2 regions of the Pantoea trifolii genome follow, and region 2 is predicted to be linked to the other one. Evidence: riboswitches for the same ligand, from Rfam matches in the RefSeq annotation. Region 2 holds a riboswitch; the other holds the start of a gene.

Region 1 (5,480 bases), 530 kb from region 2:
AGCTCGGCGCGCCGCCACAGAATCCGCCAATGTAACCTTGCCGTCCCAGCACCGAGGCGCTGATCAGCGGCATGCCCGCCTTCATGCAAGCATCCGAAAGTTGGTAGGTGACGGCAAAGTTATCGGCGGCGTCGATCACCAGATCGCATCCCGCCAGCGCCTGCTGCACGTTGCTGGCGCTCAGCGACTGCTGCAATGCTTCAATCTGCACTTGCGAATTACGCTGATGCAACGCCTGTTGCGCGCGCAGCACTTTGGGCTGGTCGATATCCTGCTCAGTAAACAGCGTTTGCCGATGCAGGTTATGCAGCGCCACCACATCGTCGTCATACAGCCGAATATGGCCGACGCCCGCGCCCACCAGCTGCGGCAGTAGCGTGGCACCTAATCCACCCGCGCCCGCCACCAGCACGCGCGCGTCGAGCAGCTTCTGCTGCCCTGCTTCGCCGATTTCCGCCAGCATCATCTGGCGTTGATAACGTTGCATATTTGCCTGCCTCAACTCAGATTTGCCAGGCCAAAAATCGGCGTGGACGCAGCGGCCATATCGCGCTTCTCCATCAGTCCGGCAGCGCGAGCGGCTTGCCCGGCTTCAATCGCCAGACGGAAGGCGTTGGCCATGCCGATCGGATCGCCCGCTTTGGCGACGGCGGTGTTGAGCAGAATGCCATCAAAGCCCATCTCCATCGCCTGCGCCGCCTGCGACGGCGCGCCAATGCCGGCATCAATGATCAGCGGAATGTCGCTGAACCACGCGCGCATGGCACGCAGGCCGTCGATGTTACGTAAACCCTGACCGGAACCAATCGGCGCGCCCCACGGCATCAACAGTTCGCAGCCCGCCGCCAGCAGTTTTTCGCCGACGATCAGATCTTCAGTGGTGTAAGGAAACACCTGAAAACCCTCTGCGCTGAGGATGCGCGCGGCTTCCACCAGCGCGAAAGGATCGGGCTGCAGCGTGTCGGCGTGACCAATCACTTCCAGCTTGATCCACGCGGTGTTGAACAGTTCGCGCGCCATGTGCGCGGTGGTGACGGCTTCTTTCACCGTGTGACAACCGGCGGTATTGGGTAACACGCGGATGTTGAGGCCGGTCAGCAGTTCACGGAAAGCCGCGCCCGCCGCGCCTTCGCGCCGTAAACTGACGGTGATGATGTCGGTGCCGGAGGCGGCAATCGCCTGCTGCAAAATGGCGGGCGAAGGATAACCGGCGGTGCCGAGCAGGAAGCGCGATTGCGGGTCAAAATCGTAAAACATCGCTTAACCTCCCTGCATCGGTGACAGCACTTCAAGCTGGCAACCTTCATCCAGCAGCTGCGTGTAGTACTGGCTTTTTGGCACAAACGCACCGTTGTAGGCGGTGGCGACGCAGGCCGCGTCAATTTGCTGCTCGATCAGCAATTCGCTCAGGCTGTTTGCCTGCGTGCTGATGAGGCGGCCGTTAAGCTGAATGTTCATTTTTAAGTTCCCCAGAAAGACGCTGCATCAGCTGCTCTGCCAGCATCGGTGCCAGCAGAAAACCGTGGCGATACATGCCGTTGAGATAAAAGGTGTGGTTGTGATAGTGGATTTCCGGCAGATTCGCCGGATAAGCCGGACGCAGCCCGCTGCCGCTCTCAATGACGCGCGCTTCGGCTAAAGCCGGATGAATGGCGTAGGCGGCGCTGAGCAACTCCATCATGGCGCGCGCGCTGATGGCGCTGGCGTCGTCGCTCTCGATCATGGTGGCGCCGAGCATAAAGTGGCCGCCGCGTCGCGGCACCAGATAGCAGGGAAAACGCGGATGCAGCAGACGAATCGGGCGGGAAAACTGCACGTCTTCGCTGTGCAGAATCAGCATTTCGCCGCGCACCGCACGCAGGCGCGGCAGTTGTGGCGCGGCGTGGATGCCGCGACAATCGATAATCTGGCCGCTCGGCGCACGATTGTTGAATGGTACGCCGCGTGCGATCAGCGTGTCTCGCATCTCCTGCAACGCCAGACGCGGATCGAGATGCGCTTCCCCGGCGAAAAACAGACCGCGTGCAAAGCGCCCTTCCAGCGCCGGTTCGATGTCGGCGGGATCGACCCATTGGTGCTGCTCGGTCATACGGGCGAAACGGTTGAGTTCCTGGCTATCGCGCGGCGGCGCAACCACCAACGTGCCCTGATGCTTTACGCTGCTGACGCGCTGTTGCCACCATGCGGCGGCGTGTTGTCCAAGGGTGATGACGTCGCGCGGCGCACTTTCGGCTTCACACCAGGGTGCCAGCATGCCGCCAGCAAACCACGATGCCGGGCGGCGCGCGTCATCGCCAATCACCTCGACGTCTTCGCCGCGTTCCGCCAGCAACGTAGCCACGCACAAGCCCGCCACGCCGCAGCCGAGCACGCTCCAGCGGCTCACAGCGCCGGTTCCGGGATGTTCAAAAAGGGGGAATTCACATCGGCCTCTCAGTGTTAGCTGAGACCCGCAGATACAGGAGAAGGGAAATGGCGCAACCATCAAGCTAGCCTGAGCGCCAGACAGCCCAATGAACAAGACTGTCAGTCTTCCTACGCCAGTATCAACTGGGTCAGGTTCAAAGGGTCGCTAAGCCGCGCAGTGCGCTATTAGCCTCTCAGTCTCTTTGGCGAGACTCCCCCGACGCGTCTATTTGTATTGCAGGCGATGGTCGCCGTCAAGCGCGGAATAACCAGATGGTTTACAGGGAAATAAGCAGCAAGGCATTTATCGCTACCTGGGCTTTGTGGATCACAAACGTAACATATGGTATACAAACACATTATTTTATGCGCAAGAACCAATTACAGGTGATGTCGGAATATCCATGAAGAATATTAAAATTGCATTTATTAAAGCCGGCTGGCACAAAGAAATTGTCCATAATGCCCTGGTGGGATTTGAAAAAGAATTAGCCGATCAATCCGTTGAAGCGGAATTAAAAGTGCTGGAAGTGCCTGGCGCATTTGAAATGCCGCTGCTGGCTAAGCGTCTGGCTGAAACCGGTAAATACGATGCGATTGTCTGCGCGGCGCTGGTGGTTGACGGCGGTATCTATCGCCATGATTTCGTTGCCGCTGCGGTGGTTGATGGCTTGATGAATGTGCAGCTGACCACCAACGTGCCGGTGTTCTCCGTGTCATTAACGCCGCATAATTTCCAGCCGGTTGATGTTATCGAAAACTTCTATACCGAGCATTTCATTAAGAAAGGTAAAGAAGCCGCGCGCGCTGCGCTGGCTATTCACAATCTGTCGATTGATTAATGCATTAAAAAGGGAGCACCTCATCAGGCGCTCCCTTTTTATTTAATCTGACTTTCTACTATTAATATTCAGAATAGTGCCAGCCTCGCTTCACTTAATGTTTCACACTCATCAAATGATTACTTTTCATATGTCGGCGCGTTTCAGATGGATTGATATCGCACGCTTTCGGCAGTAACAGCGTAAAGATTCCCGCAATCACCAGTGAACCCGCCAGCCAGCAGATCGCCACGTTTTGGCTATACAGCAGTGTCATGATCCCTACTAAGTACGGTCCGCAGAATCCACCCAGATTACCCAAGCCATTGATCACGCCACGCGCGCTACCCGCCACTTCCGGCGCAGCGATACGTCCGGGAATCGACCAGAACGGGCTGGTTGCCGCTTTGAGGAAGAAGCCGCACACCACCAGCGCGATATAGGCGGCGACGACGTTATTATGCAGCACCACCGATGCCAGCAAGGCAGCGGCAAAACAGAACAGCGACACCATCACCCACAAACGGCGCTTGCCGGTGCGATCGCTTAACCACGAAATAGCGTAGATGCCGAGTACCGTCGCGACAAAAGGAATCGCCGCCAGCAGACCAACGCCCGCCATGTTGGTACCGGTGAGATTTTTCAGGATACTCGGCAGCCACAGCGTGTAACCGTAATCGCCGGTTTGATAGAAGAAGTTGAGCGCCACTAACTTCATCAGGCCCGAGTTGCGAAACACCGCTTTCAACGGCGCTTTGCTGACCGGTTCCTTTTGCAGATGCTGAGCCTTTTCGCGCGCCAGTTCGCGCAGCAAATACTCCTTTTCTCGCGCCGGTAACCAGCGCGCCTCTTCAGGACGATCGGCGATCACCAGCCACCACACCAGCAGCACCACCGCTGAAAGCAGGCCTTCGATTATGAACAGCCAGCGCCAGTCCAGCACATTGATGATGTAACCCGATATCGGCGCAGTAAACATGCCACCTAACGGCGCGAACATCATGACAAAGGCGTTGGCGCGACCCAGCTCTTTTTCCGGGAACCAGTTGCTGACCATGGTTAACACCACCGGCAGCATGCCGCCTTCGGAAATCCCCAGCACAAAACGCAGCGCCAGCAGCTGATAGTGATTGGTGACAAAACCGGTGGCGATCGACACCACCATCCACGCTACCAACGACCAGGCGATAAAGCGTTTGCCGCTGCCATTCACCGCGATACGTCCGCCCGGCACCTGTAAAAACAGATAACCAATAAAGAAGATACCGCTTACTACGCCAGCCATTTGGCTGGTGATCGCCAAATCCTGATCCATACCGCCAGGCAGCGCAAAGCTGATATTGACGCGATCCATGAATGAGACAATGCAGGTGATGAGAATCGGGGCGATGACGCGATACCAGCGCGTTCCGGGGATTTTTTCTTGCATGCTGCCCTCTTCATGTTAAGCCGTGATGCTTAGGTTCATTGGCTAACTATTAAAGAGAGTATGGAAATAATTATTGCGATCTTAATCACTGCAATTAATGTTAAGAAAAAGTGTTACAACCGCTGTGATCGCGCATAAAAAAAAGCAGCGCGATGGCTCGCACTGCTCTTTGACCGCTTTTTAATCATTAACGCTGCGGATGATTCACTTCCAGCGGACGCAAATCAAACACCAGCACTTCCGCATCTTCGCCGTTAGCAAACTCCAGCACGCTTTCGTTGCGTACACGTGCGCCGTCGCCCTCTTTAAACTTCACGCCGTTCACTTCGATGCTGCCGCGTGCCACGTGAATATAGGCGTAACGATCGGCATCCAGCGCGAGGGTTTGCTGCTCAACACCGTCGAACAGTCCGGCATAAATGCGGATATCCTGACGCACGCTAAGCGATCCGTTTTCCCCTTCCGGCGAAATAATCAGACGCAGCTGACCGCGTTTGTCACTTTCCGCCACCGAAATCTGCTGATAACCCGGAGGCGAATTGCGTTCGCCAGGCACGATCCAGATCTGCAGGAAGTGCACATTGTCGGTTTTCGAGTGGTTAAACTCGCTGTGCGTAACGCCGCTACCGGCGCTCATCAGCTGCACATCACCCGGCACAATCACCGAACCGGTGCCCATAGAATCTTTATGCTCCAGCGCGCCTTCCAGCACATAGGAGATGATCTCCATGTTGTTGTGCGGATGCGCACCAAAGCCGCGACCCGGTGCAACGCGGTCATCATTGATCACCAGCAAGTCTGAGAAGCCGGTTTGTTTTGGATCC
Region 2 (5,480 bases):
CCTACGTGGTGGGCGAGTTGCAGGGCGGCATTGGCACGCTGGCGGCGATTGAGCAAGGTGTGCGCGCCGACTACTTCATCAACGCCGAACCCACCGACCTGCAAGCGCTCACCATGCACGCCGGTTCGCTGATGTTTACCATCGAGCTCACCGGCGATACGCGCCATTTGTCAAAACGTGAAGAGGCGGTGGATGCGATCAGCGCCGCCGTCGAGCTGATTCCACAGATTAACGGCATGACCTTTAGCGGTGCCAAAACCGCTGAACATCGCAAGATTAACCGTGGTCATATCGGCACCGTGCATGGCGCGTTAGGCCGCGATCTGGAAGAGTGGCGACCGCCGCAGGTGGCTGACTTTGTGCGCTTAAAAGGCTCGGCACGCTTCGCGCCGGGGCAAACGGTGGAAGGCGTGCTCGCCGATCTGCAGGCATTGCTGAACACCTTGTGCCAGCGCCATCCGGGCCTGAAAGCTGAGCTTTACGATGATGGCATCCGCGATAAACCCACCATGTTGCCGTTCGAAGTGTCACCGGAATCGGCCATCGTTAAAGCGGTGAATCGCGGCTGGAAAACCGTGCGCGGAACCGAGCAGCCGACCGGCGTGATCACGCCTCCGGCATTCTTTGGCACTGACGCGGCGCATCTCTATCAGCATGCGGGCATGGAAGGGATCGTCTGTGGGCCGGGCGGCAAATACAACACCATGCCGGATGAACGGGTTGAAATCAGTGAATTCCTCGATATGGTGCGCATCTATTTGCTGGCCATTCTGGAGATTTGCCAGCCGGTTGAGGCCGCGTAATGCACGCCGAAGCGCTGATGCGTCTGCGCGCCGCCATGCAGCAGAACACGGTCGATATCATGCTGGTGGATCACGGTGAGCTGCTGGCGTGGCTCACCGGCTTTACCGTCTCCGAAACCTTGTATCGCGCCTGTCTGGTGCCGCTCAACGGCGAACCCTGGATGGTGCTGCGCCAACTGGATGAGGCGCCATGCCGCACGCAATCGCCGACGCTGGACGTGGAAAGCTATCGCGATGATCAGGATGCCTGGCACACGGTGGCGCAAAGCCTGATCCGTCGCGGATATCAACAGGCGCGCATCGGCGCGGACTTTTACTCTTACGGCATGACGGTACACAGCTGGCAGCAGCTTTCGCGCTATCTACCAGACGTGACGTGGCATGATTTAACCGGCTTGAGCGACCGGCTGCGTAGCGTCAAATTCCCGGCGGAAATCGCCGCGTTGCGTCAGGCTGCTGCCATCGCGGATGCCACAATGATGGCGATTGGCGCGGAAGTGGAGGGCGGCTGGCGCGTGCGCGATGTCGCCGCGCTGGCCGCCGGACAGTTTTTACAGCTTGGCGCGGATACCGGCGAAACCGGACCGATAGTGATCGCCAGCGGTGATAATGGTTTTCTGCATGCTAGTGGCCACGAGCAGCGGCTGGAAAAAGGCGATGTGCTGCATGTCGAGCTGATACCAAAAGTGAAACATTACAGCGCGCGCCTGATGCGGCCTTATATCGTCGGAGAGATTTCGGCGCAGCGTGCCGAAGTGGCAGCACAGCTGATCGCGATTCAGGATCAGCAATTTACCGCCATGAAACCGGGCATGACGGCGCACGACGTGGATGCCATCGTGCGCGATGCGGTTTTGAGTAGAGGATTGCGCGCGGATTATCCCAATATCACCGGTTATGCGCTGGGGCTTTATACACGCACGCCACGACCCAGTGATTTTTCCTGCAGTTTCTACCCTAACGCGCAGTGGCTGCTGGAAGAGAATATGGTGTTCCACATGTATATTTCGGCGCAAGGTTTGGCGTTCAGCGAAACGGTGCGCGTTACGCCCGCTGGTGCAGAGCGGCTGACAAATTTACCGCGTCAGTTATTATCATTGCCGGACCAGTAATGAGCAGGATGTATTATGACGCAGGACGTTGAACTGATTGATTTAGCCGTAACCTTTCCCGCTTTACGTTTCGATCTGAAATATGCCACGGCGGATAACATCGCGGGCTATGCCATTTACCAGGAGGCCAAAGCGCTGCTGCATCCGGCAGCCGCCGACGCACTGGCAAAAAGCATTGAGATCGCCCGGCTGGCGGGATTCAGTTTGTTGGTATTCGATGCCTATCGGCCGCAGCAAGCGCAGTGGCACTTGTGGGATGCCTGTCCGGATAAAGATTATGTGGTGCCGCCCGCGCAGGGTTCGAATCACAGTCGCGGCGTCGCAATTGACCTGACGTTACTTGATGCACAAGGCCAGCCGCTGGATATGGGCACCGCCTTTGATGCGATGGAAGCAGAATCACATCCGTATCATCCGAATGTCCCCGCCGAAGCGCAACGTAATCGCCTGCTGCTGAACGCGATTATGTTTGGCGGCGGCTTTGTCGCCATGCCAACGGAATGGTGGCACTTCGAACTTCCTGACGCGAAAAATTATCCGTTACTTGATGAGCGATTTGGCTGCTTTGCGCGTTAAATTATTTCATTTGGCCGATGGTACAAAACCCTGATTAATATTCAGCTGTAATCATGGGGTTTATCCTTCCTTAATATACGAAAAAACCGGCCTGAACCGGTTTTTTCACCCTAACGGCCAGCGAACTGAATCGCTGCGTACAGGGTTGAGTTGTGCGGCTATCTTATCAGCATAAATTTAAAAAACTACCGCAACTGACTATCCTTGCTTCCGCGGCGGTTATAACCGCTGGTCGCCGCCTGTTTTTTATCGATCTTGCTCTGGCAATTTACGCAGTAACGCACGCCAGCCAATGCTGCGCGACGCGCTTCCGGGATCGGTTCGCCGCACTCGTCGCAAAACTCGGCGCTTTCACCGTGGCCGAGATTCTCGCGCGCGCGGGCCACCGCGTCATCAACCGTGGCATCAATTTGTTTGTGCACTGCACCGTCTTCTGACCAACCGCCAGCCATACTTCACCTCCACAAATACTGATGCCCAAAGTATAAGACATGGCGTGATGAATGCCGGACAGGCCAGAATTTAACAAGGTTGACACATCATCGCGCGCCATCCTAGACTGCGGCTTGTTCCAAGGGGTGCTCTGTTAAGGGGCTGAGATTCTACCGGCTGGCGTGTATGCGCTGGCAACGTAGTGACCCTCCGAACCTGATCCGGCTAATACCGGCGTAGGGATGCGGAACCGCAGGGCTATATTGCGCCCTGATTCCCTCTTTGTGCTTTGTAGCGGACAGTTCGCGCTCTTCAGGCGTTGCCTGAGAGTCTCTGCGCAATCGCAAAGGTGGCGACACATGAACGAAACACACATCATCCAGGCTTTGCTGACATTCCTGCAGCATGAAGAGGCTTCAGACGACGATTTCAATCAGCTGGCCCTCGAAATCTTCGCTTATCAGTTCGCACACAACCCACCTTATCGCCGCTTCGCCATCCAGCGCGGACGCACGCCGCTGACGGTGAAAAGCTGGCGCAACATTCCCGCTATCCCAATTAACGCCTTCAAAGATCTGACGCTCAGCTGCCGTCCCACTGACCAGATTGCCGAGATCTTCATGACCAGCGGCACCACCGGCACGGTAAAAGGGCGCAGCTACCATCCGACGCTGGAGGTGTGGAAAAAATCGATGCTGCTTAACTTCCGCCGTCGCTTTATGGCGGGCCGCGAACGCATGCGCATGGGCATTTTGTTCCCGGATACCGCGGCGATGCCGAACTCCTCGCTGGCGACTTACCTTGACCTGGCAATGAAGGAGTGTGGCACGCCAGACAGTGAAGTAATGGTGGGCGAGCATGGCCTCGAAACAGATCGTCTGTTCAGTGCACTGGAGCAGGCCGAAGCAAGCGGCGAACCTTACGCGCTGCTGGGCGCCAGCTACAGCTTCGTGCCTCTGCTGGATGAAATGCAGCGCCAGCAACGCCGCTTCGCGCTGCCTGCCGGCAGTCGCATTCTCGATACCGGCGGTTTCAAAGGCCAGTCGCGCGAGATTGGCGAAGAGGATTTCTACGCTTCGCTCTCTCACGCCTTCGGCATTCCGCGTTCCCACTGCATCAACATGTACGGTATGACGGAAATCAGCACGCAGTTTTACGATGCGGGCAATGAACGCTGCCCGCCGGTGAAATCCGGGCCGCACTGGATCCGCACGCGCGTGGTCAATCCGCTTACCGGTGATGATGTGCCGGACGGCGAGATTGGCGTGCTAGTGCATCACGATCTGGCACATTTCAACTCGGTTTCCGCCTTGTTAACCGAAGATGCGGGCGTGATCGTGCCCGGCGGATTCCATCTGCTGGGACGCGCGACCGGCGCTGATGCCAAAGGCTGTTCGCTGACCATGGCAGCGTTTCTCGCCAGCGCGCAGGCACAGTTGTGAAGGAAGTTGCCGGACATCTGCCGGGCCTTTCCGCCGACGAAGTGCAGTGGCATACGCTGAGTTTCAATCATCGTGGCGCAAGCCTCGAGGTTAGCGTTCCGCAACTTGATGACGCGCAGATCACGGCGCTCGCAGCGCGCATCCGCAGCAACGCCCGCGCTTATCTCCACCAGCTGAGCGTTGCGCAGATCATCGCCATCATTGATGAAGCGGTGGCGCGACTGCTCGATCGCCATCATCCACTGCGTATCAAAGCCGAAAAGCTGCTGCCCATCGTCACCGGTTACGATGCCGACATGGTGCGGCTTGGCCTCACCGGCTACCTGAAAACCTTTCGTCAGCCGCAGCTGAAGCGCTTTCTGGCGGAGGGTTTCACCGATCCGCAGATGCTCGACGATTTCCAGCCACGCCCCAAAGGCGGCTTTGCACGCGCGTTTGGCCCGCAATTGTTGATGCATATCTGGGCGGGCAACGTGCCGGGTTTGCCGCTGTGGAGTTTGATTTGCGGCCTGCTGGTCAAGGCGGGCACCATCGGCAAACTGCCGGGCAATGAGCCGCTGATGGCAAGCTGGTTCACGCAGTTGCTGGCGGAAATCGATCCAAAACTCGGCGAGTGCATCGCGGTGGTGTGGTGGAAAGGCGGCGATGCGCAAACCGAGCCAACCTGGCTGCGCCAGCCCGATACACTGGTGGCTTATGGCAGCAACCCAACGCTGGCGGCGATCCAACAACGTTTGCCGGTTACCACGCGCTTTCTGCCGCACGGACACAAAATCAGTTTCGGAATGGTGGCGCGTTCGGCGTTAAATACTCGGCAGGGCGCGGAGCTGGCGCGCCGTGTGGCCTATGACGTGATGCGTTACGACCAGGCGGGTTGCTACTCGCCGCAGATGCTGTTTGTCGAGCGCGGCGGCAAGGTGTCGCCGGATGAGTTCGCCAGCTATATCGCCCATGAACTCGCCGTGCTGGCGCACAAACATCCGCGCCGTCCGCTGGCTAATGATGAGACGAACAGCATTGCCGCGTGGCGTAATGGCGAGGAGATCCGTGCGCTGGGCGGAGATCGTACGCTTTATGGCGAGGCGGCAGACAGTTGGGCGGTGGTGAGTGTTGAT

The links. A riboswitch is a leader RNA that binds a small molecule or an ion and turns the genes downstream of it on or off. The one in region 2 is predicted to bind thiamine pyrophosphate.
Region 1: it holds a riboswitch for thiamine pyrophosphate, as region 2 does, so the genes downstream of both, NQH49_RS19995 (FAD-dependent oxidoreductase) here and NQH49_RS22410 (LuxE/PaaK family acyltransferase) in region 2, are expected to answer to the same signal.

The regions. Positions count from the first base shown of each region.
Region 1 covers NZ_JANIET010000002.1:129,403-134,882, reverse strand. The annotation lists gene NQH49_RS20010 (HesA/MoeB/ThiF family protein) at 1-487, opposite strand, end outside; gene NQH49_RS20005 (thiazole synthase) at 499-1,257, opposite strand; gene thiS (sulfur carrier protein ThiS) at 1,261-1,458, opposite strand; gene NQH49_RS19995 (FAD-dependent oxidoreductase) at 1,442-2,386, opposite strand; TPP riboswitch at 2,516-2,635, opposite strand; gene NQH49_RS19990 (6,7-dimethyl-8-ribityllumazine synthase) at 2,811-3,248, shown strand; gene NQH49_RS19985 (MFS transporter) at 3,343-4,656, opposite strand; gene NQH49_RS19980 (pirin family protein) at 4,844-5,480, opposite strand, start outside.
Region 2 covers NZ_JANIET010000002.1:655,447-660,926, reverse strand. The annotation lists gene NQH49_RS22430 (M20 family metallopeptidase) at 1-803, shown strand, start outside; gene NQH49_RS22425 (M24 family metallopeptidase) at 803-1,915, shown strand; gene ddpX (D-alanyl-D-alanine dipeptidase) at 1,931-2,491, shown strand; gene NQH49_RS22415 (DksA/TraR family C4-type zinc finger protein) at 2,677-2,943, opposite strand; TPP riboswitch at 3,056-3,183, shown strand; gene NQH49_RS22410 (LuxE/PaaK family acyltransferase) at 3,283-4,365, shown strand; gene NQH49_RS22405 (acyl-CoA reductase) at 4,362-5,480, shown strand, end outside.